4 regions of the Enterobacter cloacae complex sp. HYC074_NIDB genome follow, and region 1 is predicted to be linked to each of the others. Evidence: predicted binding sites of a transcription regulator. Region 1 holds the regulator's gene; each other region holds the start of a gene.
The links. The regulator PurR, encoded in region 1, represses purine synthesis genes. The targets are predictions, from matches to a motif close to CANGCAAACGTTTGCNTG.
Positions count from the first base shown of each region.

Region 2: the regulator PurR is predicted to act here: its motif matches at 5,515-5,532, upstream of tusA (sulfurtransferase TusA).
Region 3: the regulator PurR is predicted to act here: its motif matches at 3,445-3,462, upstream of glyA (serine hydroxymethyltransferase).
Region 4: the regulator PurR is predicted to act here: its motif matches at 1,402-1,419, upstream of purE (5-(carboxyamino)imidazole ribonucleotide mutase).

Region 1 covers NZ_CP114214.1:2,097,864-2,105,296, forward strand. Annotated here, with positions in the region: gene O1724_RS10400 (riboflavin synthase) at 86-727, shown strand; gene cfa (cyclopropane fatty acyl phospholipid synthase) at 759-1,907, opposite strand; gene punC (purine nucleoside transporter PunC) at 2,206-3,405, opposite strand; gene punR (DNA-binding transcriptional activator PunR) at 3,518-4,429, shown strand; gene purR (HTH-type transcriptional repressor PurR) at 4,447-5,472, opposite strand; gene cydH (cytochrome bd-I oxidase subunit CydH) at 5,770-5,859, shown strand; gene O1724_RS10430 (MFS transporter) at 6,021-7,187, shown strand; gene sodB (superoxide dismutase [Fe]) at 7,225-7,433, opposite strand, start outside.
Region 2 covers NZ_CP114214.1:4,458,396-4,465,828, reverse strand. Annotated here, with positions in the region: gene O1724_RS21765 (AMP-binding protein) at 1-217, opposite strand, end outside; gene O1724_RS21760 (COG4648 family protein) at 210-809, opposite strand; gene O1724_RS21755 (acyl carrier protein) at 781-1,032, opposite strand; gene O1724_RS21750 (phosphopantetheine-binding protein) at 1,044-1,301, opposite strand; gene O1724_RS21745 (lysophospholipid acyltransferase family protein) at 1,282-2,097, opposite strand; gene O1724_RS21740 (beta-ketoacyl synthase chain length factor) at 2,094-2,816, opposite strand; gene O1724_RS21735 (AI-2E family transporter) at 2,942-3,991, opposite strand; gene O1724_RS21730 (DcrB family lipoprotein) at 4,127-4,684, opposite strand; gene O1724_RS21725 (7-cyano-7-deazaguanine/7-aminomethyl-7-deazaguanine transporter) at 4,757-5,422, opposite strand; gene tusA (sulfurtransferase TusA) at 5,592-5,834, shown strand; gene O1724_RS21715 (TRAP transporter substrate-binding protein) at 6,069-7,040, shown strand; gene O1724_RS21710 (TRAP transporter small permease) at 7,053-7,433, shown strand, end outside.
Region 3 covers NZ_CP114214.1:3,528,850-3,536,282, reverse strand. Annotated here, with positions in the region: gene qseG (two-component system QseEF-associated lipoprotein QseG) at 1-255, shown strand, start outside; gene glrR (two-component system response regulator GlrR) at 252-1,589, shown strand; gene glnB (nitrogen regulatory protein P-II) at 1,670-2,008, shown strand; gene hmpA (NO-inducible flavohemoprotein) at 2,085-3,275, opposite strand; gene glyA (serine hydroxymethyltransferase) at 3,580-4,833, shown strand; gene O1724_RS17085 (DoxX family protein) at 4,887-5,309, opposite strand; gene O1724_RS17080 (3-phenylpropionate MFS transporter) at 5,482-6,621, shown strand; gene csiE (stationary phase inducible protein CsiE) at 6,622-7,433, opposite strand, start outside.
Region 4 covers NZ_CP114214.1:1,173,398-1,180,830, forward strand. Annotated here, with positions in the region: gene purK (5-(carboxyamino)imidazole ribonucleotide synthase) at 1-825, opposite strand, end outside; gene purE (5-(carboxyamino)imidazole ribonucleotide mutase) at 822-1,331, opposite strand; gene lpxH (UDP-2,3-diacylglucosamine diphosphatase) at 1,450-2,172, opposite strand; gene ppiB (peptidylprolyl isomerase B) at 2,176-2,670, opposite strand; gene cysS (cysteine--tRNA ligase) at 2,846-4,231, shown strand; gene O1724_RS05655 (IS4 family transposase) at 4,428-5,519, shown strand; gene O1724_RS05660 (metal-dependent hydrolase) at 5,609-6,136, opposite strand; gene malI (Mal regulon transcriptional regulator MalI) at 6,210-7,226, opposite strand; gene O1724_RS05670 (PTS transporter subunit EIIC) at 7,310-7,433, opposite strand, start outside.

The DNA.
Region 1 (7,433 bases):
ATCACTGGCAACCTGTTTTTTCAACTGTTATTGTGGTGGGATTATACGGTGTCATCGCCGTTCGGAATGAACAGGAGCTGTAAGCATGTTTACTGGTATTGTGCAGGGCACTGCCAAAGTGGTGTCCATTGATGAAAAACCGAATTTCCGCACTCACGTGGTTGAGCTGCCTGAATATATGCTCGACGGCATTGAAACCGGGGCGTCGATAGCGCATAACGGCTGCTGCCTGACGGTGACCGAAATTAACGGTAATCAGATTAGCTTTGATTTAATGAAAGAGACGCTGCGCATCACTAACCTGGGTGAGCTGGTGGTAGGAGATATCATCAACGTTGAACGCGCGGCGAAATTCAGCGATGAGATTGGTGGGCATCTGATGTCGGGCCATATTATGACCACCGCAGAAGTGGCGAAAATCGTGACCTCGGAAAATAACCGTCAAATCTGGTTCAAGGTGCAGGATCCGTCATTAATGAAATACATCCTTTATAAAGGATTTATTGGCATCGATGGGATTAGTCTGACCGTCGGTGAAGTGACGCCAACGCGTTTTTGCGTGCATTTAATTCCTGAAACGCTGCAACGTACTACGCTTGGCGCAAAAAAATTGGGGCAGCGCGTAAATATCGAAATTGATCCGCAGACCCAGGCGGTCGTGGATACCGTTGAGCGCGTGCTGGCGGCGAAAGAGGCGGCGATAATAAAGACCGTGGAAGAAGAATAAAAATTAACCCCGGGAAACCGGGGTTATTTTTTCAGCGAGCCACCCGCAAGCCGTGCTCAATCCCACGACTAAACACCACCTGCCACAGCTGTATATCCCGCGCACGGAACGCGCCCGCACAGGCATTCAGATAATAGCTAAACATCCGTTTGAATCGTTCCGAATAGTTGTCGGCGATTTCAGGCCATGCAGCCTGGAAACGTTCATGCCAGGCCATCAGGGTCGTGTCGTAATCTGCGCCGAAGTTATGCCAGTCTTCCACAATAAAATGCGGTTCGCTGGCGTTCGCAATCTGGCGAACAGAGGGTAAACAGCCATTCGGGAAGATATATTTGTTGATCCAGGGGTCCACATTGTTATCGGTGCGCTTAGAGCCGATGGTGTGTAGCAGGAAAATTCCGTCAGGCTTCAGGTTACGATCGGCGACCTCAAAGTAGGTCTTGTAGTTCTTCGGCCCCACGTGCTCGAACATACCTACGGAAACAATACGATCGAACTGCTCATTCAGGTCGCGGTAGTCCTGAAGCCGAATATCAACATCCAGTCCCAGACAGCGTTCCTGCGCCATCTTCTGCTGTTCAGCCGAAATCGTGACGCCGACTACGCTGACGCCGTAATTTTTCGCCATAAACCAGGCAAGACCACCCCAGCCACAGCCGATGTCCAACACACGCATACCGGGCTGTAACTGCAATTTATCGCAGATCAGTTGCAGCTTATCCTGCTGCGCCTCTTCCAGGGTCGTCGCTTTTTTCCAGTATCCGCAGGAGTACTGCATTAAAGGATCGAGCATACGGCTGAACAAATCGTTGCCAAGGTCGTAATGCTCTTTACCGACGATCCATGCCCGTTTTTTACTTTGCAGATTGAACAGGCGGGCGGAGGCGATACGTAAGGTATCTTTGAAATGACGAGGGAGCTGTTTTTCAAGACCGGCGCGTAATACGCTGGAGAAGAACATATCCAGCCGCTCACACTCCCACCAGCCGTCCATATAGCTTTCACCCAGCCCTAACGATCCCTCCTGTAACACGCGTTTGAAAAAATCGGGATGCTTTATCTGGGGATCGGAGGGGGATGAGCCATTAATCGTAATGCCCGCACGTCCCAACAGTTCACTGACGATCCGGGACCAGTTATCGTCCGGAACGCTGACTTCTTCTATACACGATGAACTCATAGCTTCTCCATCACCTTGCTGTGATCAGAACCTTAAAACAGCGTAGACGCTTTTTTGGTTTGTGAGAAATCTCACGGTAAATGCCCGCGAGGCTAATATCCGACGTAGAACAGAGGAAGGGAGATAACCCTTGCCGAAATGCCTTCCATGGTAAAACGGGAGCGCTCCGGCTCCCGTTAACACTTAATATTTATCGTATTTAATCGAACCAAATTCAGTATAGGCCGCAAAATTTGGTGATTCAACAGAAAATTGTTAGCTACCTAATCACTGGTTTTTAACATAGTTTCCCGCGCAATCAGGCGTGCGACGTTTCGGTTTGTGCATTGTCATTCTGCTCGCGAAGCGCGGAGGACTGCATGCGATAGCCCAATCCCGCCAGCGCAACGGTGATCAGCATCACGCTGGTAGTGGTGAGCAGCGGGGTTGCAATCAACGCAGAGACCACGAGACTTGCCAGGAAGCACAGGCCAAGTTGCAGGGTATTTTGCAGCGCGGCAGCGCGGCCTGTCGCCTGCGGAAATGGACGCAACGCCTGGGCTACAACGATAGGGTAGATGGCCCCGTTAGCGATCGCCATGACGCAGAACGGAATCAAAATTTCTGCAAGCCCGGCGCCGGGAATAAAGCCGACAGCCCAGGTCGCAATCACGCTTAGCGCATACAGCACCAGCAGCCAGGGCAGCATCTGTTGGCCTTCCCATTTTTGCAGCGCGGCGCGACAGCCATAGCCACCCACCAGGAAGGCGATGGTCTGTGGTACATAGCTCAGGCCGATAGCCGCCGGGCTGTAGCCCATGTCATGCAGAATGAACGGCGAACCGGTCAGCCAGGCAAAGAAGCTGGCAGAGCAGGCGGCATAAATCAGCACGTTACCGCGATAGGCTTTCGACCGCAGTAAAGAGGTAAAGGTGATGGGCTTCGCGTCCGGATGCGTCTCTTTTTTATGCGCCGGTTTAAGCCCGAACGCGGGCAGCATCAGGACCAGCGTAATAGCAAAGAGCGTGGCGAAAATGGCCTGCCAGTCGAAATGCGCCAGGATCCAGCTTCCCAGTAACGGGGCAAGCGCCGGCGACAGGCCGACCAGGGGCATAATGGTGGCGAATATACGGTTAGTGCGCGAGGCGGGGTAGTAATCGGTTACCAGCGCCTGCCAGGTCACCGCAGCGGCACAGACACCGACCGCCTGAATAAAGCGCAGCGCCAGCAGCCAGGCGGCATCGCGGACCCACAGCATGCCCAGACAGCCTGCGGCAAAAATCGCCAGCCCCAACAACAGGACGGGTTTACGGCCAAAACGATCCGAGAGCGGCCCCCACAGCAATTGCGCAAAAGCAAAACCGGCGAGGAACAAACTCAAACTGGCGCTGATGGCGGCGGCAGGGGTTTGCAAATCTTCCTGCATCGCGGCGAACGCGGGCAGATACATATCGGTCGCCAAAAAGCCCAGCACGCTTAAGCCGCCGAGCCAGACTAAAAATCCTTTCCTGGGTTGCACTTTTTTTCTCCTGAGGAGGCAGGTGTACGTTGGCGCAGAGTGTAGGGAGTGCAAAGCGGCTTGTGAAACGCTAATATTTGGCGGGTGCATTCAAAAAATTTGCAGGCTAAAGATGTGGTCAGATTATTCCCTTGAAGTGGTTGATGCCGTGGCGCGTAACGGCAGCTTTACCGGCGCCGCCCAGGAGCTGCATCGCGTTCCCTCGGCGATCAGTTACACGGTGCGTCAGCTGGAAGCGTGGCTGGCGGTGCCGCTGTTCGAGCGGCGTCATCGCGACGTGGAGCTCACGCCTGCCGGAGCGTGGTTTTTGAAGGAAGGGCGGTCTGTCATCAAAAAAATGCAGATCACCCGTGAGCAGTGCCAGCAGATCGCCAACGGCTGGCGCGGGCATCTCGCTATCGCGGTGGATAACATTGTTAAGCCGGAGCGGACCCGGCAGATGATCGTCGATTTCTATCGTCATTTTTCCGACGTCGAACTGCGTGTTTCGCAGGAAGTGTTCAACGGCGTCTGGGATGCGCTGGCGGACGGCAGGGCGGAGATGGCGATTGGTGCAACCCAGGCGATCCCGGTTGGTGGGCGCTACGCGTTTCGCGACATGGGCATGCTGAGCTGGACCTGCGTGGTCGCGCGCGATCACCCGCTGGCAGCGCTGGAAGGGCCGCTGAGCGATGACACATTACGCAACTGGCCCTCGCTGGTGCTGGAAGATACCTCCCGCTCGCTGCCCAAGCGCATTACCTGGTTGCTGGATAATCAGCGCCGCGTGGTCGCGCCGGACTGGGAGTCGTCAGCCACCTGTCTGAGCGCGGGGCTGTGCGTTGGCATGGTGCCGGTGCATTTTGCGCGCCCGCGCATCGACGCGGGAGAGTGGGTGGCTCTGACGCTGGAAAACCCCTTCCCGGATGCCGCATGCTGTCTGACGTGGCAGCAAAACGACGTCTCGCCCGCCATGGCCTGGCTGCTGGATTATCTGGGAGACAGCGAAACGCTGAACCGGGAGTGGTTGCGGGAACCAGCATAGCTGGCCCCGGAAAGTGATTAACGACGGTAGTCGCGGAACGGACCGTCCGCAACGGAACGGCGTTCTATCAGGCGCGGGTGAACTTCAATGGACTGGGACTGTTCACGCTTGTTGACGATCCTGTCCAGAAGCATGTTGAAGGCCGTTTCACCCAGCGAATCTTTCGGCTGGTGAATGGTGGTCAGCGCCGGGGTAAAGAAGCGGGCGTTGCGCACGTTGTCATAGCCGATCACCGAGATATCCTGGGGGACGCGCAGGCCGAGTTCATCTGCCGCGCATAGCGCGCCCATCGCCATGATGTCACCGCCGCAGAACACCGCGGTAGGGCGATGCGGCTGGGAGACGATCTGCTGCATGGCGCGATAGCCTGACTCCGGCTCGAAGTCGCCCTGAACAATCCAGTTTTCCGGCACGGTGATCAGCGCCTCTTCCATCGCTTTCATGAAACCGGCCAGACGGCCAGCACCGGTGTTACGCTCCAGAGGTCCCGGGATCACGCCAATTTCACGATGACCGCGTTCTACCAGATAACGCCCCGCCATGTAGCCGCCTTCAAAGGCGTTATCAATAACGGAGTCGGTGAAGTCTGCGCGCGCCTCGCCCCAGTCCATGACCACCATCGGAATGTGGCGATACTCTTCCAGCATGGAAAGGACCGACTCAGGGTATTCAGAACACATTACCAGAAGACCGTCGACGCGCTTTTGCGCCATCATTGACAGGTAAGCGCGCTGTTTTTCAATGTTGTTCCACGCATTGCCCAGAATCAGGGTATAGCCTTTCTGGAAGCAGTTTTTTTCAACGGCTTCGATGATTTCAGCAAAATAGGCCGCTTCACTGCTGGTGGCCAGCAGGCCAATCGATTTGGTGTGATTAACCTTCAGGCTGCGGGCGACGGCACTTGGCGAGTAGTGCAGTTCTTTGATTGCCGCCCAGACGGCATTACGCGTCTCTTCAGCGACGAAACGCGTTTTGTTAATAACATGTGATACGGTTGTAGTGGAAACGTTTGCGCGTTTTGCTACGTCTTTAATTGTTGCCATTAAATGTCACTCCAGACCATATCCTAAGCTCCTGAAAAAATTGAAGGTAAACGTTTGCCTTCTCTCACCCATATTACGCAAACATGAGTTGCGACACGCCGGGAAAACGACACAGGACGTCAGGAGGGGGTCAGTGGCCGGTACGCTAATAAATTTAGCGTGGAATTTTGTCCTATCTTGATGAAAAGGGGAAGAGGTAAAGTGGATATCCGTTTAAATCCTGGAAGATTTTTGACCTGAACTGTGTAAAAATGAGCAAGCTCACTTTTCGTAGGGTGAATAAAAGGAGAAAAATTGATGAGTACCGATCTGAAGTTTTCGCTGTTTACCACCATTGTTGTTCTTGCTCTGATTGTTGCCGGTGGTTTAACCGCTGCACTGCACTGATTCAGGCGGAGGGAGAACCTTCTCCCTCTCTTGCCGCTATTGTTACCTCTCCGGCAAAAATCTTTTGCCAAAATGTTAACTTCTCATTTTTTGTGATTGATGTCATGCTTTTGACTTCTTAGTTCTGTGCCGGGTTATGGCACGGTATCCGGAGCCTCTTCATGAAAATCAATTTTCCCCTGCTGGCCCTGGCGATTGGCGCCTTTGGGATTGGCACCACTGAATTCTCCCCGATGGGGTTATTGCCTGTTATCGCCCGGGGGGTAGACGTCTCTATCCCTGCGGCCGGTATGTTAATTAGCGCCTACGCGATCGGCGTGATGGTGGGCGCGCCGCTGATGACGCTGCTGCTTTCGCACCGTGCGCGCCGCAACGCGCTGATTTTCCTGATGGCGATTTTCACTCTCGGCAATGTGTTTTCCGCGATTTCGCCCGATTACACCACTCTGATGCTTTCGCGCATTCTTACCAGCCTCAACCATGGCGCCTTCTTCGGACTGGGCTCGGTTGTTGCTGCCAGCGTGGTGCCAAAACATAAGCAGGCCAGCGCGGTAGCCACTATGTTTATGGGCCTCACCATCGCTAATATCGGCGGCGTTCCCGCCGCCACCTGGCTGGGAGAAGCCATCGGCTGGCGTATGTCTTTCCTCGCAACCGCCGGACTGGGCGTGGTCGCGATGGTTGCGCTGTTCTTCTCACTGCCGAAAGGAAGTGCTGGAGAACGTCCGGAAGTACGTAAAGAGCTGGCGGTGCTGATGCGTCCTCAGGTGTTGTCCGCGCTGCTCACCACGGTGCTGGGGGCCGGGGCGATGTTTACGCTCTACACCTATATCTCCCCGGTGCTGCACGACATAACCCACGCAACGCCACTCTTTGTTACCGCGATGCTGGTGCTGATTGGTGTCGGGTTCTCGATTGGCAACTATCTCGGCGGGAAATTTGCCGACCGCTCCGTGAGTGGGACGCTGAAAGGTTTTTTAACGCTGCTGATTGTCATCATGGTGGCGATTCCGTGGCTGGCGCGTAACGAAGTGGGTGCCGCGATTGCCATGGTGGTGTGGGGCGCCGCAACCTTTGCCGTGGTGCCACCGTTGCAGATGCGCGTAATGCGCGTTGCACACGAAGCGCCGGGGCTCTCTTCATCGGTGAATATCGGTGCGTTTAACCTGGGCAATGCGCTGGGGGCCGCAGCGGGCGGGGCGGTGATCTCCGGTGGTTTGGGTTATAGCTTTGTGCCGGTGATGGGGGCGATCATTGCCGCACTCGGCCTGCTGCTGGTGATAATGTCTGGTCGTAAACAGCCTCAAGCGGTGTGTACGGCGGAATAAACAAAAACGCAGAAGGGCTGCCCCTTCTGCGTGTCTCTTACGCGGCGAAGTTCTTCGCAACAAATTCCCAGTTAACCAGTGCCCAGAAGTGTTCCAGGTAGTTCGGGCGCGCATTACGGTAATCAATGTAATAGGCGTGTTCCCATACGTCCACGGTCATCAGCGGCGTGGCGCTGGTGGTCAGAGGGGTACCCGCATTAGAAGTGGAAACGATAGCCAGTTTGCCATCAGCCTCTTTTACCAGCC
Region 2 (7,433 bases), 2.4 Mb from region 1:
CATGCAGCGTCGCCAGCAGCGCGACAATAAACAGATAGCCGTTTTCGATGCACAGCGCCCAGCGCTCGCCATCTTCACGACGCAGCGTGTCGACCAGCTGAGTGACGTCGTGGCGCAGATCGCCAAGCGTCCAGAGATGGTCGTCCTGCCAGGCGACAGGGGTGTCGTCAGGGCGGGGCGCACTGAGCCACTGGCTAAGCGGAAGAGGGTTAAGCATCGTTTTTCTTCACCCGTTGTCGCACCAGCCACTCGCCAGCCATCAGCGTGCCCATCAGGAGATAGGCAATCATCCCGTTCCACAGCGTCCACAGACGGATATCGGCGTGTAATACGGTAAACAGCGCGATCGCCCCGTTGATAATAAAAAAGCCGCACCAGACCTGGGTAACCCGGCGCGTGTAACGTACCCCGACGGGGGAGAGGTCCGGTTCACGCAGGCGCGCCAGCCGCTCGACGACGGGCATTGCCGTCCACAGCGAACCGCCAAACACCACCAGCATCACCAGATTCACCACCACCGGATATAACAGCACCCACTGGTGCGCGTGCAGGACGTAGCTCGCCGCGCAAAGCGCTATGCCGGCCAGCGCCACGCTTACGAACAGATAACGCAGGGGGCCGCCCTGCCGACGGGCCTGGCAGACGCGCATCAGCAGCACCAGCGCCATCACGGGCAGTATCCCGTGCAGGCTATTATTCGCCAGCCCGAAGCCGATCAAAAACGGCCATGCCAGCAGCATCAGCCCCGTCAGGGCGGGAAGAACTGGAATCGAACGCACGTTACGCGTCGCGCTGAAGCTGTTCCACAACGTCCACGACGTCCTGCACCGTGCGCACCGCTTTGAAGGTTTCAGGCTTGATTTTATGGCCCGTTTTCTTTTGCAGGTGCACCACCATATCGACGGCATCAATGCTGTCGAGGTCCAGATCCTCGTAAAGACGTGCCTCAGGGGTAATATCCTCCGGGGCGATTTCAAACAGCGTAATAAGAAGCGCAGAGACTTCCTGATAAATCGTTTGTTGTTCTGTCATAGCGGTCATTCTCAGGCGCGTTGTTGATGGATAAAAGCCGCGAGCGTGGCAACGGAATAAAAGTGCTGACGCATCTCATCACTTTCGGCAGAAAGCACTACGCCGTACTGATTTTTTACCGCCAGCCCCAGCTCAAGGGCGTCGATTGAGTCCAGACCGAGGCCGTCGCCAAAGAGCGCGGCGTCTGTATCAATATCCTCTGGGGTAAGTTCTTCCAGATTCAGCGTAGAGATAATGAGATTCTTAATTTCAAGATAGAGCGCTTGCATCTTTCGTTCCTGACAAAGATTGAAGACCGGTTGTTAACTGATGCTGCATATGCCGGTTTAACTGCCTTGCTGCCAGCGCGGGTTCGTGCTGACTCGCATCATAAAAATCATGAATGTTGATGCGTTCGCGAACATCCACGGTGAAAACAGGTTTGTTGGGGGGCACGTTATACCAGCTGCTCTGTTTATCCAGCATCCGTTCGCTACAGTGGATCACCACCACGCGCACGGCGCTGTTGCAGCGAACGGCGATATTCGCCGCCCCACGTTGCAGGGTCATGACTTCCCCCACCCGGGTGCGGGTGCCTTCAGGGAAGATAAGCAGGGTGTCGCCCTGGGACAGACGCTGCTGGCTTGCGGCAAGCAGCGTGTCGGCTTCGCTGTTAATCAGATAGTCAGCCGCGCGGATCACGCCGCTGACGAACGGGTTACGCAGCAACGCGCTTTTCACCAGACAGTCGGTTTCGTTCATCACCGACGCCAGCAGAACGTAGTCCAGCAGCGAGGGATGATTCGCAATCACCAGACAGCCCCGCTCGGCGCGTAGAACGTCCAGGTTGTTGAAACGGTAATCCAGTACTCCTACACCGCGTACCACCGCGAGGAACAGGCGAAAACTGGCAGAAATAGTACGGCGTGCCAGGCGGCGACGTTGGGTGCGGTCGCGCTGGAAAATCAGCAGCAGGTTAAACCATACCAGCGACAGCGTCAGTCCGCCGAGGCCGAACAGGGCGAAGCACAATCCGGTCATCAGCATCCGCCATAACCGATCGAGGCGGGAACGTAACCCTCTCATTGGCGCGTCCATTGCCACAGCAGGCGCTCGCCCGGCAGGGTGAACTGGCGCTCGTCCCGCAGGTAATGGCGCAGGAACTGGAGGCTTTGCGGCAGCGCGGGCTCTTCAGGCGTGCGGTTGACGTGCGTTTCACAGCTGAGCGTATTTCCGGCTTCAATCACCAGCGCCAGCGCGTAGGGCCAGACGGGCATCTGCGGTGGCAACCCGGCGTGATAAAAATCAGGCAGCAGACCGTCGAAATCCACCAGCAATACGCGGGAGTAGCCCGCATGCAGCAGGCTCAGCACGTCGCACAAGCTCTGCTGGAAGGTATCCATACCGGCGGAAACCGACGAAGAGACAACAGGCTGACGCGCGGCGATAGTGAGATTGCCGACCGCCGAGTTGTGTACCGACATGGCAAAATCGGTGGGGGAAACGGGCTGTTCTGCCGCCAGGGCCTGGAGAATACGGAAATTGCGCTCCAGCTCCCCATGACGGCTGCTGTAGACGACGGCATCGATGCGGTGTTTGCGCAGCATCATCAGGCCAAGATCGACGGCCAGCCTGCTGCCTGAATTCAGGCGGCGGGCGGTCATCATCGGCAGATCGGTCAGTTTCGCCAGCGGTGCAGCGGGATCGATGGCGTCAGACCGGCGTGACCATGCCTGCCATTCGTCGGCATCGCTGAGTCCTGGCGCTCTTGCCTGCCAGTCGATAAGGGTAAGTGTAAATTTCATCTACGCGCGTCCGCGATAAACCTGTTTCTGTGACTTTTTCTTCGCCAGCGCGATTTACTGCGCACATCGTACAATGTTGTCGTCGCGCTGGCGAATAAACGTCACTTTTGACCCTTTCCACCCGGTTATCCCGGCAAACGGCTTTTTGGCCGACCCGGACCCAGAAGAATGGCGAGTTTACTGCCTCCTTTCGTGGTTTCCATCCAGATTTTACAGACGCTGGTGAGCGGCACGGAGAGCAGCATGCCCACCGGACCCAGCAGCCATCCCCAGATCAGTAACGATAAAAACACCACCATCGTCGACATGCCCAGACGGTGGCCCATCATGCGTGGCTCAAGAATGTTACCCAGCACCATATGCACGACGAGGAACAGCGCCCCTACCAGCATGCACTCATAAAAACCGTTAAACAGGAACGCCTGGATCATCGGCGGAACGGCGGAAAGCACCGCGCCGATATTGGGTACGTAGTTCAGTAAAAACGCCAGCACGCCCCACATCAGCGCGAACTGCACGTCCAGCAGTACCAGCCCCAGCCAGACAATCACGCCGGTCCACAGGCTTAACAATGTTTTCAGCGCCAGATATTTGGACACGCCCTTCAGCGCGCGGTGCAAGCCGGCAATGTGGATCTGCGGATTGTTCAGGGCAAAACGCAGCTTATACGGCACGTGGCGCACTTCGAACAGCATAAACACCACTGTCATCACCAGCAGCAGAATGCTGGCCATTGCCCCGGAAAGCCCGGTCATCAACGTGGTGGCGTAGGTCATCACCTTCTCGGAATCCATCCGGCGCAGCATCCGTTCCGGTGAGATATGCAGATTCACGAACGGCAACATGCGCTGAAGATCGACCAGCTTGCGCGTCAGCTCTTTATTGTACTGCGGCAGCATGGTGGAAAATTCGCTCAGCGAGGCGGCGAGCACGCCGAACAGCGCCGTCAGGACAACCAGCATCACCATCACCACAATGGTAATCGCGACCGGGCGGCTGATGCCCCGGCGTAAAAACCATGTCACCAGCGGGTTGAGCACAATGGCGAAAAACAGCGCCAGCAGAAGCTGAACAATGATATCCGCCGCCGCGTGGATACCCGCAAGGATAACCACCAGGCAGGCAAGTTTTAATAAAATATGAAGTCCGGCTTTGTCGGGCGGGCTGGCAGTCATAAGAATTCCTTTTTCCGGGGGGCGTGTTAATTGTAGTGCGCCGGATGGGCTTCGTCTGGAGCGTTAGTCTGAAAGTCGTGGCAAAAAAATGGCCCCCGGCGCAAGCGACGGAGGCCACGGCATCCCGGTGAACGATTACTGGATCACGAGGGTGTTAATGATGTTTTCAGCGGCGGTCTGCGCTTTCTGCTGATTATCTGCCGGCAGGGTGATCTGCATGGTCAGCAGTTTATTGTCCACCTTGCCGAGCACCACGGAGGAGTACGCGGTCTGGCCTTTGGCAGAGATGATGCTGTCCAGCTGTTGCAGCGTGTGGCCTTTCAGTTCAACAGACTTGTTGGTGACCACCTGAAGCTGCGGGTCGCGGCTGCGCTGCTGATCTTCCAGGCGTTTGGCCAGCACGCCCAGATCTTCGCTGGTATCGTCACCGACGATCACAATCACCGCTTTTTGGCCGGTGGCATCGGAATAGACGTGCATATTGTTCGCCTGGGTACCCAGCTTACCGCTCTGGTCGGTCATGTCCGCGGGCAGAGAGAAACTGAGTTTGCCATCCATCAGGCTCACCGGCTGACCGGTGGCGTTGCTTTCTGCTGACGCGCCCTGAGCAGGCGTTTTGGTGTCGCTGTTATCACAGGCTGCAAGGCCAACAACCAGCAGGCCAATCCCGACATATTTAACCAGATTGCGCATTGACTTCTTCCTTTCGATAAACGGCCATAACGGCTCATTCGTTCATCTTATCACAACTGATAAAGCGAACCCTTAACCTGCCTGCAATGCGGAGATTTCAGATTTATCTGCCAGCCTTTTCAGCAGCATATTCAACAGTACGCCGTACATCGGCAGGAAGAAGACCAGGCTGATAAGCACCTTAAAGGCGTAGTCCACCAGAGCGATTTCCATCCAGTGTTCTGCCATGAAGGCGTCCGGGCTGCGCCAGAAGGCGATGAAGAAGAAGGCCAGCGTATCGCTCACGTTACCGAACAGCGTGGAGGCCGTTGGCGCCATCCACCAGCGATGGTTTTGACGCAGGCGGTTAAACACGTGGACATCGAGGATCTGCCCCAGGGCGTAGGCCATAAAGCTGGCGGTGGCAATACGCGCGACGAACAGGTTGAAGTGCGTCAGCGCTTCGAAGCCCTGCCAGCTTCCCATGTAAAACAGCGAGGAGATGGCGTAGGAGACAAACAGTGCCGGGATCATCACCGCAAAAATAATCCGCCGCGCCAGCGGTGCGCCAAAAATACGCACGGTTAAATCCGTCGCAAGGAAAATAAACGGGAAACTGAACGCGCCCCAGGTGGTATGGAAACCAAAAATGGAGATGGGGAGCTGTACCAGATAGTTACTGGAGATGATCACCAGCAGATGAAATAGCGAAAGCCAGAACAACGCCTTGACGCGCTGCGATTGTGTAAAGGAGTTCATATTGTACCTTTTTGATTAATATTTGGGGTGAGGGAACCCAATAAAGCCGCCGCATGATACTGCTTTGACGACACTTTGCAATGGCTAATTTTCACGCAATCGTTAACCTGGTTTGCATTGGCGATAGCGGGGCGTAAACTACAGCCGTTTTTACCTGAACGAGAAGAAAATGACCGACCTGTTTTCCAGCCCAGACCACACGCTTGATGCTCAGGGCCTCCGTTGCCCGGAGCCGGTAATGATGGTGCGTAAAACCGTCCGTAACATGCAGAGTGGCGAAACGCTGCTGATCGTCGCCGATGACCCGGCTACCACCCGTGATATCCCCGGCTTTTGTACCTTTATGGAACATGAGCTGGTGGCGCAGCAAACCGAGACCTTGCCGTACCGGTATTTGATTCGTAAGGGGTAAGTGCGGCCTGACGCCCGGCGGCGCTTCGCTTGCACGGGCCTACGGGTGTAGTAGGTCGGGTAAGGCGCAGCCGCCACCCGACAAGTACTCATCACAATTTCGAACCATCGTTTCAAAATTTCGCGCTTTTTGTGAGGCGCTTCACCCTCCCTTTTCCAGCCGTAGTCTAATTTTTAAGCGTCAAAAATTAAAACATCGTTTTAACGCTTATCTCACTACCCTGGAGTTGACTTAATGAAAACGACCCTCAAGCCGTTACTGGCCGCGCTGTGTCTGACTGCTTTCGCCTGCACCGTTTCTGCCCAGACCATTAAAGCCGCCGATGTGCATCCCGAAGGCTACCCGAACGTGGTGGCGGTCCAGCACATGGGTGAAAAACTCAAACAACAAACCGATGGCAAGCTGGAGATTAAGGTCTTCCCCGGCGGCGTGCTGGGGGATGAAAAGCAGATGATTGAGCAGGCGCAGATGGGGGCGATCGACATGATCCGCGTCTCCATGGCACCGGTGGCTGCCATCCTGCCGGATATCGAAGTGTTTACCCTGCCCTACGTATTCCGCGATGAAGACCACATGCACAAGGTGATTGACGGGGATATCGGCAAGCAGATCGGCGACAAACTCACCGCCAACCCGAAATCGCGTCTGGTCTTCCTTGGCTGGATGGATTCCGGCACCCGCAACCTGATCACCAAAGAGCCGATCGTCAAACCGGACGATCTGAAAGGGAAGAAAATCCGCGTGCAGGGCAGCCCGGTGGCGCTGGCCACGCTGAAAGCGATGGGAGCGAACTCGGTGGCGATGGGCGTCAGCGAGGTTTATAGCGGCATGCAGACCGGGGTGATCGACGGCGCGGAGAACAACCCGCCAACCTTTATCGCCCATAACTATATGCCGGTCGCCAAAAACTACACGCTGAGCGGCCACTTTATCACCCCGGAAATGCTGCTCTACTCCAAAGTGAAATGGGAGAAGCTCAGCGCTGACGAACAGCAAAAGATCCTGACGCTGGCCCGCGAAGCGCAGTTCGAGCAGCGCAAGCTGTGGAATGCGTATAACGACCAGGCGCTGGCGAAAATGAAGGCCGGCGGCGTGCAGTTCCACGACATCGATAAAACGGTGTTTATCAAGGCGACAGAGCCGGTGCGCGCGCAGTATGGCGATAAGCATCAGGATCTGATGAAAGCCATCGCTGACGTTCAGTAAGCCGGAGTACGTATGTCCGAACTCTACCTGAAGTGGATGGACCGTCTGTACCTGCTCGCCATGGTGGTGGCGGGTCTCTCGCTACTGGTGATGACGATTGTGATCCCCATTGGCATCTTCTCTCGCTATGTGCTCAATCGCGGCGAATCCTGGCCGGAGCCGATCGCCATTATCTGCATGGTGACGTTTACCTTTATCGGCGCGGCGGTGAGCTATCGCGCCGGGTCGCATATCGCGGTCAACATGCTCACCGACCGCCTGCCCGCGTCGCTGCAAAGAGTGTGCGCGCGAGTGGTAGATCTGCTGATGCTGCTCATCTCCGGCCTGATGTGCTGGTACAGCTACTGGCTGTGCGTCGAGCTGTGGGAGCAGCCGGTGGCGGAGTTTCCGCTC
Region 3 (7,433 bases), 1.4 Mb from region 1:
CTGTCCGAAGAGCGTTTCCGCTACAGCAAATTGCAGCAGTCGAGCGACAGCGAGCTTGATGCGCTTCGCCAGCAGCAGGAGTCGCTGCGCGAGCAGCTGGAAACCACCACCCGCAAGCTCGAAAATCTGACCGATATCGAAAGACAGCTCTCGACGCGTAAGCCGGCAGGCAGCTATCTGCCCGATGGGTCGAAAGGCAACTCTGCCACGACGCCAGACAGTGAGACGCCGAAACAAGAGGATGTGAAGCCATGACAAGCCGTAAACCTGCCCATCTGTTACTGGTGGATGACGATCCCGGGCTGTTAAAGCTGCTGGGGATGCGTCTGGTCAGCGAAGGCTACAGCGTGGTCACCGCTGAAAGCGGGCAGGAGGGGCTGAAAGTGCTCAGCCGCGAGAAAATCGATCTGGTGATCAGCGATTTGCGCATGGATGAAATGGATGGCCTGCAACTGTTCACGGAGATCCAGAAGCAGCAGCCCGGGATGCCGGTGATTATCCTCACCGCTCACGGATCTATTCCTGATGCGGTGGCCGCGACGCAGCAGGGGGTATTCAGCTTCCTCACCAAACCGGTGGATAAAGACGCCCTCTATAAAGCGATCGACAGTGCTCTTGAGCACGCTGCGCCATCCGGCGACGACGGCTGGCGTGAATCCATCGTGACGCGTAGCCCTGTGATGCTGCGCCTGCTGGAACAGGCGCGGATGGTGGCGCAATCCGACGTTAGCGTGCTGATCAACGGCCAGAGCGGGACCGGGAAAGAGATCCTGGCCCAGGCGATCCACAACGCCAGCCCACGCAGTAAAAATGCCTTTATTGCCATCAACTGTGGCGCGCTGCCGGAACAACTGCTTGAGTCTGAGCTCTTCGGCCATGCCCGCGGCGCCTTTACCGGCGCGGTGAGCAGCCGTGAAGGGCTGTTCCAGGCGGCAGAGGGGGGCACGCTGTTCCTTGATGAAATTGGCGATATGCCCGCGCCGTTGCAGGTCAAACTGCTGCGCGTGTTGCAGGAGCGGAAAGTGCGTCCGCTTGGCAGCAACCGCGATATCGATATCAACGTGCGCATTATTTCCGCTACCCATCGCGATTTGCCCAAGGTGATGGCGCGCAACGAGTTCCGCGAAGATCTCTACTATCGACTGAATGTCGTCAACCTGAAAATCCCGGCGCTGGCCGAGCGTGCGGAAGATATCCCGCTGCTGGCAAATCACCTTTTGCGCCAGGCCGCTGACCGCCACAAACCATTCGTGCGCGCGTTCTCCACCGATGCGATGAAACGCCTGATGACAGCAAGCTGGCCGGGCAACGTACGCCAGCTGGTGAACGTGATTGAGCAGTGCGTGGCGCTGACGTCATCGCCGGTGATCAGCGATGCGCTGGTGGAGCAGGCGCTCGAGGGGGAAAACACGGCCTTACCGACGTTTGCGGAAGCGCGAAACCAGTTCGAGCTGAACTATCTGCGCAAGCTGCTGCAAATCACCAAAGGCAACGTGACCCACGCGGCGCGCATGGCCGGGCGTAACCGTACCGAGTTTTATAAATTGCTCTCACGCCATGAGCTGGAAGCGAACGATTTTAAAGAGTAATACCGCAAAATTCGCCTGAATATGATACTGTGAGCAACCGATTACGAGGCTGCTTACTGGCAAGAGTTTAAGGACCCACCATGAAAAAGATTGATGCGATTATTAAACCTTTCAAACTGGATGATGTACGTGAAGCGCTGGCAGAAGTAGGCATCACCGGGATGACCGTAACTGAAGTGAAAGGTTTTGGTCGTCAGAAGGGCCACACCGAGCTATACCGTGGCGCAGAGTACATGGTGGACTTTCTGCCGAAAGTGAAAATCGAGATCGTGGTAAGCGATGATATCGTCGATACCTGTGTGGATACCATCATCCGCACGGCGCAGACCGGTAAAATTGGCGACGGGAAAATCTTCGTCTTTGACGTGGCGCGCGTGATCCGTATCCGTACCGGCGAAGAAGACGACGCGGCGATTTAAAAAAGATTTGGTAGGCCGGGTAAGGCGCAGCTGCCACCCGGCGAAAAAAAAGCCCCTCGTTGAGGGGCTTTTTGCATTACAGCACTTTATGCGGGCCGAAACATTCGTAATGAATGTTGTCTTTATTCACGCCCAGGTCTACCAGCTGCTTCGCGGCATACTGCATAAACGCTACCGGCCCACAAACGTAGAACTGCATCCCCGGTGCGCTGAACGCCCCTTCATGCTGCCCTAAATTCATCAGGCCTTCGCTGTCGAAACGAGCCGCTGCGCGGTCGGCTTCCGTGGGTAAACGATACCAGGTATGCGCGGTAAAGTGTGGCAGACCCGCTCCCAGCGCTTTCACCTCGTCCGCGAAGGCGTGAACATCACCGTTCTCCGCCGCGTGGAACCAGTTAACCTGCGCGCTGTGGTTTGCTTTCGCCAGCGTATCCAGCATCGCCAGCATTGGCGTCTGCCCCACGCCTGCGGAGATCAGCGTCACCGGGGTATTCGTTTCAACGGCCATAAAGAAATCGCCCGCCGGTGCCGCCAGATGGACCACGTCGCCCACGCTGGCTTCGTTATGCAGCCAGTTGGATACCTGACCGCCTTCCTCACGTTTAACCGCAATGCGATAGCCTTTGCCGTCTGGCTTGCGGGTCAGGGAGTACTGGCGAATCTCCTGATGCGGGAAGCCTTCAGGCTTCAGCCAGACGCCCAGATACTGGCCCGGCTGGTAATCGGCAACTGGCTGACCGTCAACTGGCTCAAACTCAAAGCTGGTGATCAGTGCGCTGCGCGGGGTTTTCTCAACGATGCGGAAGGCGCGCGTGCCTTCCCAGCCGCCATTCTTGCTGGCGTTTTCGCTGTAGATCTGTGCTTCACGGTTGATGAATACGTTTGCAAGTACGCCATAGGCCTTCCCCCAGGCATCCAGTACTTCCTGGCCCGGGCTGAACATTTCGTCCAGGGTCGCCAGCAGGTGACTGCCGACGATGTTGTACTGCTCAGGTTTGATCTGGAAGCTGGTGTGCTTCTGGGCGATTTTTTCCACCGCAGGCAGCAGAGCCGGCAGGTTTTCGATGTTGCTGGCATAGGCGGCAATAGCGTTAAACAGCGCTTCGCGCTGATCGCCGTTACGCTGGTTGCTCATGTTGAAAATCTCTTTGAGCTCCGGGTTATGCGCGAACATGCGATCGTAGAAATGGGCGGTCAGTTTAGGACCCGTTTCAACCAGCAGGGGAATTGTGGCTTTCACGGTAGCGATGGTTTGGGCGTCGAGCATAGCAGCTTCCTTCTGATGTTACTTTAATGATGTATTTTAGATGCATCTTATAAAAATACCCCTGCAATGTAAATGGTTCTTTGCATCGTGAAAAATATGCATCACAAAGCTGAAAAGAAATCCGTTGAAAATGGTGAGAGCTTTATTGCTCAAACCCTTGCGTGGCGTGGAGGTAAACGTTTGCGTAAAATCGTTTGTCAAGACCTGTTATCGCAGAACTATTCAGTTATACTGTTGCCCGTCGTCCAACAGGACTGCCTTTTCAGGCCAAAAATTTACTTGTTAGCTGAGTCAGGAGATGCGGATGTTAAAGCGTGAAATGAACATTGCCGATTATGATGCCGAACTGTGGCAGGCTATGGAGCAGGAAAAAGTACGTCAGGAAGAGCACATCGAACTGATCGCCTCCGAAAACTACACCAGCCCGCGCGTGATGCAGGCGCAGGGTTCTCAGCTGACCAACAAATATGCTGAAGGTTATCCGGGCAAGCGCTACTACGGCGGTTGCGAATACGTTGATATCGTTGAGCAGCTGGCTATTGACCGTGCGAAAGAACTCTTTGGCGCTGACTACGCGAACGTCCAGCCGCACTCTGGCTCTCAGGCTAACTTCGCTGTTTATACCGCGCTGTTGCAGCCGGGCGATACCGTTCTGGGTATGAACCTGGCGCAGGGCGGCCACCTGACTCACGGCTCCCCGGTTAACTTCTCTGGCAAACTGTACAACATCATCCCTTACGGTATTGATGAGTCCGGTAAAATTGACTACGAAGACATGGCGAAGCAGGCCAAAGAGCACAAGCCGAAGATGATCATCGGTGGCTTCTCTGCTTACTCCGGCATCGTTGACTGGGCAAAAATGCGTGAAATCGCTGACAGCATCGGCGCGTACCTGTTCGTCGACATGGCGCACGTTGCCGGTCTGATTGCCGCTGGCGTTTACCCGAATCCGGTTCCACATGCGCACGTTGTGACCACCACCACCCACAAAACCCTGGCGGGTCCACGCGGTGGGCTGATCCTGGCGAAAGGCGGTGACGAAGAGCTGTACAAAAAGCTGAACTCCGCCGTATTCCCAAGCGCCCAGGGCGGCCCGCTGATGCACGTTATCGCCGCGAAAGCCGTCGCGCTGAAAGAAGCGATGGAGCCAGAGTTCAAGGTTTATCAGCAGCAGGTTGCTAAAAACGCCAAAGCGATGGTGGAAGTGTTCCTGAATCGTGGCTACAAAGTGGTCTCTGGCGGGACTGAAAACCACCTGTTCCTGCTGGACCTGGTTGATAAGAACCTGACCGGTAAAGAAGCTGACGCAGCCCTCGGCCGCGCCAACATCACCGTGAACAAAAACAGCGTGCCAAACGATCCGAAGAGCCCGTTCGTGACCTCCGGTATCCGTATCGGTTCTCCGGCCGTAACTCGTCGTGGCTTTAAAGAAGCGGAAGTAAAAGAGCTGGCGGGCTGGATGTGTGACGTTCTGGACAACATCAATGACGACGCGGTTATCGAGCGCGTTAAAGGTAAAGTGCTGGACATCTGCGCACGCTTCCCGGTGTACGCATAATTCTCTGCGTTGCAGAACTGAAAAAGGCCGCTCATGCGGCCTTTTTTTATGGGCTAACGTCGATCGAGGGAGATGGCCCCCGGCCCGGTAATCGCCAGCAAAATAAATGCGCCAGCGATACTCACATTTTTGTAGAAGTTAATCATATTTGGCAGGACCGCATCGCCCGTCATATCCCAGTAGTGGTGACCAATCACCGCCGTTCCCAGCGTATAGAAGACAAAGATCACCGCGAGAGGGCGGCTGAAAAAGCCCAGCACGATTAGAATCGCGGCGGGGACTTCCATCACCACCGCAATAATCGCGGCCAGCATGGGCATGGGGGCGCCGAGCGACGTCATATACTGAACGGTGCCGCTAAACCCCGTCAGCTTGGGATAACCGAAAATAATAAACAGGACCACGATAGCAATGCGGGCAATTAAAAGCAGGAGAGAACGAGAGGAGCCGAAATCGAAATAACGTAAGCTGTTCATGGCAAACGACCTCTTCAGGCGATGTCTTATAAACGTAATACAGTTTTACCGCTCTCGCCATACGCTGTCCGGCTGGTGATGATGTTAATTTTTAGTTAATTTATAGCGCGCTAACGACTTGCTAAAGTCAGGGATTAACGCCAGACTATCGCCTCCATTTCGGGAGGGATTCATGGTCTTGCATTCCACGCGCTGGCTGGCGCTCAGCTATTTCACCTATTTCTTTAGTTACGGTATTTTTCTGCCTTTCTGGAGCGTCTGGCTCAAGGGAATTGGTCTGACGCCTGAGACCATTGGCATCCTGCTGGGCGCGGGGCTGGTGGCACGTTTCCTGGGTAGTCTGCTGATTGCGCCCCGCGTCAGCGATCCCTCCTTACTGATTAAAGCGGTGCGAATTCTGGCCCTGCTGACGCTGGTCTTTGCCGCCTGCTTCTGGGTTAGCCACCAGTTTGCCTGGCTGATGGTGGTAATGGTTGGCTTTAATCTGTTCTTCTCCCCGCTGGTGCCGCTGACGGATGCCCTGGCGAACACCTGGCAAAAGCAGATCACCATGGACTATGGCCGCGTGCGCCTGTGGGGATCGATTGCCTTCGTGATCGGCTCTGCGCTGGTCGGGAAACTGGTCAGCCTCTATGACTATCGTGCCATTCTGGCGCTGCTAACGCTCGGCATCGCCTCAATGCTGCTCGGTATGTTGCTGCGTCCGTCGGTGATGCCGCAGGGCGAAAGCCGCCATCAGGAGAGCGCCGGCTGGCCCGCCTGGCGCTCGCTGGTGGCGCAAAGCTGGCGTTTCCTGGCCTGCGTCTGTCTGCTTCAGGGGGCGCATGCGGCCTATTATGGCTTCAGCGCCATCTACTGGCAGGGGGCGGGTTACTCGGCTTCTGCGGTAGGCTACCTGTGGTCGCTCGGCGTGGTGGCGGAGGTTATTATCTTCGCGCTGAGCCAAAAACTGTTCCGTCGTTTCGGGGCGCGTGACCTGCTGCTGCTTTCCGCCGTGTGCGGCGTGGCGCGCTGGGGCATCATGGGCTGGACGACGGAGCTGCCGTGGCTGATTATGGCGCAAATTCTGCACTGTGGAACCTTCACCGTCTGCCATCTGGCGGCGATGCGCTACATCGCGGCGCGAGAGGGTGGGGACGTTATTCGTCTTCAGGCGGTCTATTCAGCGGTGGCGATGGGCGGCAGTATTGCGGTGATGACCGTATTTGCCGGTTTCCTCTATCAGCACCTGGGGCACGGTGTGTTCTGGGTGATGGCGCTGGTCGCTTTACCGGCCATCGTTATTCGCCCTAAAGTCGCTGCTCGCACGTAACTACGATTCGAGCATTACGCGAATGTGTTCCTGCTGCTGCGTGTTCAGGGTCTCAACGGCATGAATGAGCGGCGGCGAGAACAGCGGCAGGGCGGTTGGATAAGGCGTAATAACCAGCGCCGCCTCGCGGGGCGCGCCCTCCTTCTTAAACGCCTCCAGGCTAAGATAACGAATATTGAGCGGCAGCAGCGTCAGCTCGCGAAGCTGCTGCTCAATTAACTCTTCACAGGCTTTATTTTCCCCCGTTAACAGGACCACCTGTTTTTCATGCAGATCGGTCTCCTGCATCAGCCAGGCACCAAAAATCACCGCCACCAGAGCCATCTCTTCACCGGAGAATCGCAGACCAAATTCGGCTTCCAGCTCAAACAGCGCCTCTTTAGTGGTGCGCAGCAGCCGGGGGTATAAACGGTGGATCTCTTCCGGCAGACTGTTGTCGATGCCGATGTCAAACAAGGAGCGGTCCAGCGCCTGAGCCAGATGGATATAAAGCTGATCGGTCAGACCTTGCTCATCGCTGAAGTTCATCCCGGTTTGTGCCCGGAAACGGGCAATCATACGCACGATGGCGCGACGCAGGCGCTGATCCTGCTGGTGTTTATCCATCACCGGGTCGGGTGTGCGAAGCATCATAAACAGCAGCGCCAGGAACAGCTGTTCATCGCTGTGCGTTCCCTGCGGGACGCGCCGTTTCCAGTGGCGGACAATTTCCTGCGCCGTAAAGTATTCCCCTCGGGACTGCGTCCAGCTGCGCTGAACGGGCGAAAACTCCGGCGTATTGCCCAGATGATGCTGAATCAGACAATATTGCA
Region 4 (7,433 bases), 920 kb from region 1:
CACCGGCTGCGGCAGCGGCAGGTCAGTGATGGCGCGCAGGTGCAGCTCGAACTGGCTGATGGAGGCGCCGTTTTGCGTCCAGTGACCGCTGTTGTGCACGCGCGGCGCAAGTTCGTTGATCAGCAGACCCGACGGCGTGACGAAACACTCCATCGCCATTACGCCCACATAGCCCAGCTCATGCATGATGGCAGAGAGCATTTCTTCCGCCTGCGCCTGCTGGTCAGCATTGGCCTGCGGGAAGGCGACGCTGGTGCGCAGAATTCCGTCCTGATGCAGGTTATGCGTTAGCGGGTAAAAAACGGTGTGCCCGTCATGCCCGCGCGCGCCCACCAGCGACACTTCACCGCTAAAGTTAATGCCCTGCTCAACGATGCACTCGCCGTAGCAGTCATCCGGCAGCTCGGCGGTGTCGTTCGCGCGCAGGCGCCACTGCCCGCGGCCGTCGTAGCCGCCGACGCGACGCTTCACAATCGCCAGGTCTCCCAGCATCGCAAAGACGTCATCCCATTCGCGCTTATCGGAAAGCAGCTGCCACGGCGCGGTCGCGAGGCCGAGCTTGTCGAAAAGCTGTTTTTGCGTCAGGCGGTCGGCAATGATCGGAAACACGTCGCGGTTTACAAAGGCGTTATGGCGCGCCAGCTCGCGGGTCAGGGCGGTTTCCGGCCAGCGTTCAATTTCGGCGGTGATCACGCTCTGGTGGAACGGCACGGCTTCCGGCTCGGCATCCAGCCCGACGGGCCAGACGGCAATACCCAGCGGCTCACCGGCCTGACGCAGCATCCGGCCAAGCTGACCATTACCAAGAACGCAAACCTGCTTCATGCTGCACCCCGCGGATCCGGGTTATCCAGCACCTCGTCGGTCTGGGCTTTACGCCACTCCGCCAGACGCTGATGTAACTCTTTATCATGCGTCGCCAGGATCTGCGCGGCCAGCAGGGCGGCATTTGCCGCACCCGCTTTACCAATCGCCAGCGTACCGACAGGAATACCGCGCGGCATCTGGACGATAGAGTAAAGGCTATCAACCCCGCTTAACGCGGCGCTTTGCACAGGAACACCCAGTACCGGCACCAGCGTTTTGGCGGCAATCATGCCCGGCAGATGTGCTGCGCCGCCCGCACCGGCAATGATCACCTCGTAACCGTTCTCTTCGGCGCTTTCGGCGAAGCTGAACAGTTTATCCGGCGTACGGTGCGCGGAAACCACTTCGACGTGGTGCGGAACATTCAGGATTTCAAAGATTTCGGCGGCGAACTGCATGGTAGCCCAGTCGCTTTTGGACCCCATCACGATGGCGACACGCGCCGGATTATTGCGGGAAGACATGCGTCTTAAAACTCCTGTGGTGCGGAACACACTGCTTTCGAGGGCACAGAGAATAGCATGTAATACCGGCAAGGAAAACGGTTGCGTGGTCGGGAAATGGGCGAAAAGACGGGGAGGGTTAAAACGGGAAGGCGATCAGTTCAACACCTTCCGGCGTGACTTTGACCATCGATCCTTCGCTGTGCCAGGCCCCTAAAACCACGCGATGGGCGGGCTCGCCGTTGGCGATAAGGGAATGCACATCGGGACGATGGGTATGGCCATGGATCAGCCACTGAACGCGATGCTTCTCCATCACCTTCACCACCGCATGCGGGTTGACGTCCATGATGGTCATCGATTTGCTGCTGTTGGCGGCCTTGCTGCCCGCGCGCATTCTGGCGGCGATGCGGTTGCGAATAAACAGCGGCAGGGCGAGGAACACTTTTTGGATCCACGGGGTGTGAACTTTGGCGCGAAACGCCAGGTAGCCAGTATCGTCAGTGCAGAGCGTGTCGCCGTGCATGATCAGAATATTGCGGCCATAGAGGTTTAGCACCTGCTCTTCCGGCAGCAGCGTCATGCCGCTCTCGCGGGCGTAGCGCTGGCCGATCAGGAAATCACGGTTGCCGTGAATGAAATAGCAGGGGACGCCGGAATCCACCAGCGTTTTAATGGCCGCAGCCATCTCACGGTGCAGCGGGTTCGGATCGTCGTCGCCAATCCAGGCCTCAAACAGGTCGCCCAGAATGTACAGCGCGTCGGCGTTTTTCGCTTCACCGCGTAAAAAACGCAGAAAACCGGCGGTTATCGCCGGTTCTTCTGTTTGCAGATGTAGATCCGCAATAAAGAGTGTAGCCACGAATTACTCGCTGACGGTCACGCTTGTAATCACAACGTCTTCTTTAGGAACGTCCTGGTGCATACCGCTGCGGCCAGTAGAAACGGCTTTGATCTTGTCGACCACGTCCATCCCTTCAACCACTTCTGCGAATACGCAGTAGCCCCAGCCTTGCAGACTTTCGCCAGAGAAGTTCAGGAAGTCGTTGTCCGCTACGTTGATGAAGAACTGTGCGGTTGCAGAATGTGGCGCCTGAGTACGGGCCATTGCCAGCGTACCACGGGTGTTTTTCAGGCCGTTGTTCGCTTCGTTTTTGATCGCTTCTTTCGTCTCTTTCTGGCGCATGCCAGGCTCGAAACCGCCGCCCTGGATCATAAAGCCGTTGATCACACGGTGGAAAATAGTGTTGTTGTAGAAACCTTCGCGGCAGTAGTCCAGGAAGTTTTTAACTGTTTCAGGCGCTTTGTCATCAAAGGTTTTGATTACGATATCGCCATGATTAGTGTGGAAAGTAACCATTTTTGCATCCTGTTCCGTTATTGTGGTGCGTCGACCCGTGCTCGGGTCACATATAGGGGCTTGTTATAGCATAACCACAGGACACGATCACCTTGCATTGTGTGCTGACCGTACTCCGAATTATGGGTATTATAAGGAACAAACAATCCACACACGTGTTTACATGGAATCTTCGATGTTAAAAATCTTTAATACAATGACGCGCCAAAAAGAGGAATTTAAACCTATCCATGCCGGGGAAGTCGGCATGTACGTGTGTGGTATTACGGTTTACGATCTCTGTCACATCGGCCATGGCCGTACCTTTGTCGCGTTCGACGTGGTGTCACGCTACCTGCGCTTCCTGGGCTACAACCTGAAGTATGTGCGCAATATCACCGACATCGACGACAAAATCATTAAACGTGCTAATGAAAATGGCGAAAGCTTTGTCGCGCTGGTGGATCGCATGATCGCCGAAATGCACAAGGATTTTGACGCCTTAAATATTCTGCGCCCGGACAGCGAGCCGCGTGCGACCCACCATATCCATGAAATCATTGATATCACCCAAAAGCTGATCGAGCGCGGTCACGCCTATGTGGCGGACAACGGCGACGTGATGTTCTCGGTGCCGACGGACCCAACCTACGGTGCGCTTTCCCGCCAGGATCTGGACCAGCTCCAGGCCGGTGCGCGCGTGGACGTGGTTGACGTGAAGCGTAATCCGATGGACTTCGTGCTGTGGAAGATGTCCAAAGCGGGCGAACCGAGCTGGCCATCCCCGTGGGGCGAAGGGCGTCCGGGCTGGCACATTGAATGTTCCGCGATGAACTGCAAGCAGCTGGGAAACCATTTCGACATCCACGGCGGCGGTTCGGATCTGATGTTCCCGCACCACGAAAACGAAATCGCGCAGTCCACCTGTGCTCACGGCGGCGAGTACGTGAACTACTGGATGCACTCCGGGATGGTGATGGTTGACCGCGAGAAGATGTCGAAATCGCTGGGCAACTTCTTTACCGTGCGCGACGTGCTGAAGTATTACGACGCGGAAACCGTGCGCTACTTCCTGATGTCTGGCCACTATCGCAGCCAGCTGAACTACAGCGAAGAGAACCTGAAGCAGGCGCGCGCTGCGCTGGAGCGTCTGTATACCGCACTGCGCGGCACCGACAAGTCTGTTCCAGCCGCAGGCGGCGAGGCGTTCGAAGCCCGCTTCGTTGAGGTCATGAACGACGACTTCAACACCCCTGAAGCCTATTCCGTGCTGTTCGACATGGCGCGTGAGGTGAATCGCCTTAAGTCAGAAGATATGGCGGCGGCCAATGCGCTGGCGTCTCATCTGCGTAAGCTCTCTTCCGTGCTCGGCCTGCTGGAGCAGGAGCCGGATGTGTTCCTGCAAAGCGGCGCGCAGGCGGACGACGGCGAAGTGGCGGAAATTGAAGCACTGATTAAAGCGCGTCTGGAAGCGCGTCAGGCGAAAGACTGGGCGGCGGCGGATGCGGCGCGTAACCGTCTGACCGAGATGGGCATTATTCTGGAAGATGGCCCGCAGGGAACCACCTGGCGTCGTAAGTAATTTTCTCCTCACTCTAACCCTCTCCCACAGGGCTGAGGGTTCCCCAGAAAAATGAAAAGCACGATGAAGTGTGATCTACTGGTTGCGCTAACAAATCAGAAGAGACCTCATCGTGCCTTTACAGACAGTCTGCCAGAAATTTTTCTCCGCGTCTTTACCGGACATTCACAGCTTTCGGGTTAATGTCCTTGTTTCCATGGCTGTTGCCCTCACCCACGGCGCCAGACTGACCCTGACCAGCCTGGGACGAACCCTGCCCGGCAGGGCGCACGTCAAAAATAAAATTAAACGGGTTGACCGTGCCCTGGGCAATACCGCTCTCCAGCGTGATATTCCCCGTATTCAGCACCACCTCACACATGCCATCACCTCCGTGATGCCCTTCTGTGTTATCGCTGTCGACTGGACAGGCTGGCATGACAGGAACTGGCATCTTCTGCGGGCAAGCCTGCTCTGTAATGGTCGTTCACTTCCTCTTATGAGTGAGGTGGTTCCCGCAGAGCTGGCGCAGAACAGCGATGTACAGTGTCGCTTCCTTGACCGCCTCCATGATGCCATCCCGAAAGATAAAGCCGTCACCGTCATTACGGATGCCGGCTTCAGAACAGACTGGTTCCGGCATGTCAGCCAGCTGGGCTGGAGCTTTACCGGCAGGGTCAGGGGCTGCATCAGCTTCCGGCTGGACGGAGAAAAAAAGTGGATGAAAATCAGCGAGCTTGAGGCCTCCGGGCAACCGGTCTGCGTGGGGCACGGTGTCCTGTCCCGTAAACCACGTACGCCCTGTTACGGACGGTTTTATCTGCACAGGCGCCCGGAAGCAGGGCGTCATGGAAAGGGCGGAATGCCAAAAACACAGCGGGAACACCGCAGCAGCGCACGGGAGCCGTGGCTGCTGTTCAGTAATGCAGAAAGTCTGGAGCCACACCAGATAATGGCGCTGTACAGCCGCAGAATGCAGATAGAACAAAACTTCCGGGACGACAAGAGTCCGCGCTTCGGGTTCGGTCTGAGGCTGAGCCGGAGCCAGGGAAAAGGACGACTGGAAGTACTGAATATGGTGGCGGCGATGGCAAGTCTGGTGATGTGGCTGGCAGGCTACAGGGCCGAAAGACAGTGCTTACACAGGCACTATCAGGCAAGCAGCGTCAGGCATAAACGGGTTCTGTCCTACCTGAGTCTGGCAGAAGAAGTGATCCGGCATGAGCCTGATAAAGTAAGGCGACTGAATATAGGTAACGAGATGAAAAAGCTGGGAAAAGAGTACAGTAATATGGTCATGGTGGCATGACCATATTACTGGGGATCCCTCAGCCCACAGGGAGAGGGAATTGTTAGGTTTTCTCCCTCTTTACGTGGGAGAGGGCCGGGGTGAGGGCATCAGCGCGCACGTTTTCTCCACCATAACATCCCCATCAGCACCATCCCCGGCAGCCACACCCACAGCAGTTCCGAGATAATGACCTCATGCCCGTATGGCGTGGTATAGCGCGACAGCGCAAACGGCGCGACTTTGATCACCTGCCACGGCGCAAAGAAGCGCTCATCTGACCAGGGCCACAGCCAGCCGACGCCTTTCCCGCCGGTGGTGATCGAATCCAGCAGGCTGTGCGACAGCAGCGACACGGTTAAAAACAGCCAGCAGCGCGTCAGGCTGGCCCTGAACCATCGTCGACCTGCCAGCACGCAGAGTATCGGCACCACCAGGGCAAACAGTAGCGAATGAGTGAAACCGCGATGGCCGAAAATATTCCCGTAGGCAACACCGAATTTAAACGCCAGTACGTCGGCATCGGGCAGCATGGCGAGGACGATCCCGGCAAACAGCAGGCGGGGTGGGATGACGTTGGTTCCGAGCCCTAAGCCCAGACACAGAGGTACGGCAGCGTGGGTGATAACGGTAGGCATTGCATTTATCCATGGCAAATCATGGAAATATAGCAGTCATCTCGCGCTAAAAGACCCATGCTAAATTCTGATTTTACGCCGATTCCCGCGCGATAAGCTGCCCGGAGAGGGTTATGCGCTGCGTTTGCAGGTCCGGCTCTTTCAGCCTGCGGATCATCAGCCCTGCCGCCTGGCGGCCGGTCTCTTCGCTGGCAGACGAAACGTAAGTTAATGACGGCGATGTGAGATTAACGTGGAGCATATCTTCAAAACCAATCAGCGCCACCTGCTGGGTTAAAAACACGTCTTTACCCACCGTGCGCCCCACCTGGTGAATACCTGAGATCGAACCGATCATCGCGTCCGGTGAATGGCAGAGCAGGGCGGTAATCGTATTGTTCTTCTCCAGCAGCTGGCGGGTCGCCATGGCCGCCGCCTGCGTGTCATCGGTACAGGCGGGAGAATATTCCTCACGCCAGATCAGACCGTTCTGCGTCATCGCGCTGCGAAAACCGAGCAGGCGCTGCTCGCGGATACGGCACCCGTCGCGCCCGCCAATATAGGCGATGGTGCGGTGCCCGCGTTCGATAAGATAACGCGCGGCCAGGTTCGCCGCCTGGCGGTTATCGCGCATCACCAGATTGCATTTCTCTTCCAGCAACGACTGCGAAACCGCCACAAGCGGCAGCGGGCAGTGGCGAATGTGTTCCGGGAGAGAGGCGGTGCGGGTGTCCGACGCCAGGTAGATGACGCCCGCCACGCCCTGCTGCTTAAACGAGAGCAGGGTACGCTCAAGATGTTCGCCGTCATTCAGCGGCTGACCGAGAAAAACCATATAACCCTGCTTCTCCAGCTCCTGAACGATGCTCGCCATCACCTTGATGGAAAAGCTGTCGCTGAAGTCGCGCAGGATCAGGCCGATTAAGTTGGAGGTGTTGGCGCGAAGATTGGCAGCGGCGACGTTATGAACATAGCCCAGCGTTGTGATGGCGGCATTGACCTTCCCGATCGTCGCCTCTGAGATCTTCCCTTTCTGGCGCAGCACCAGCGAAACGGTAGAAACCGACACGCCCGCATGCTTTGCGACATCAATGATGCTGACTTTCTTCAAAACCGCTCCCTGAAATTTACCGATTATCAGCCAGATAAGAAGCGACCCCCAGCGTACAGGAGACGCCTCCTTCAGGCATCTTATTATTTGCCAATCATCGTGGACATCGTCTGGGCGATAAACTGTGCTCTGGCCCCGAAAATCACCTGTATCCCGTTATCGCCCACGAACACCACGCCGCGCGCGCCAAGCCCGTTCAGCCCGTCC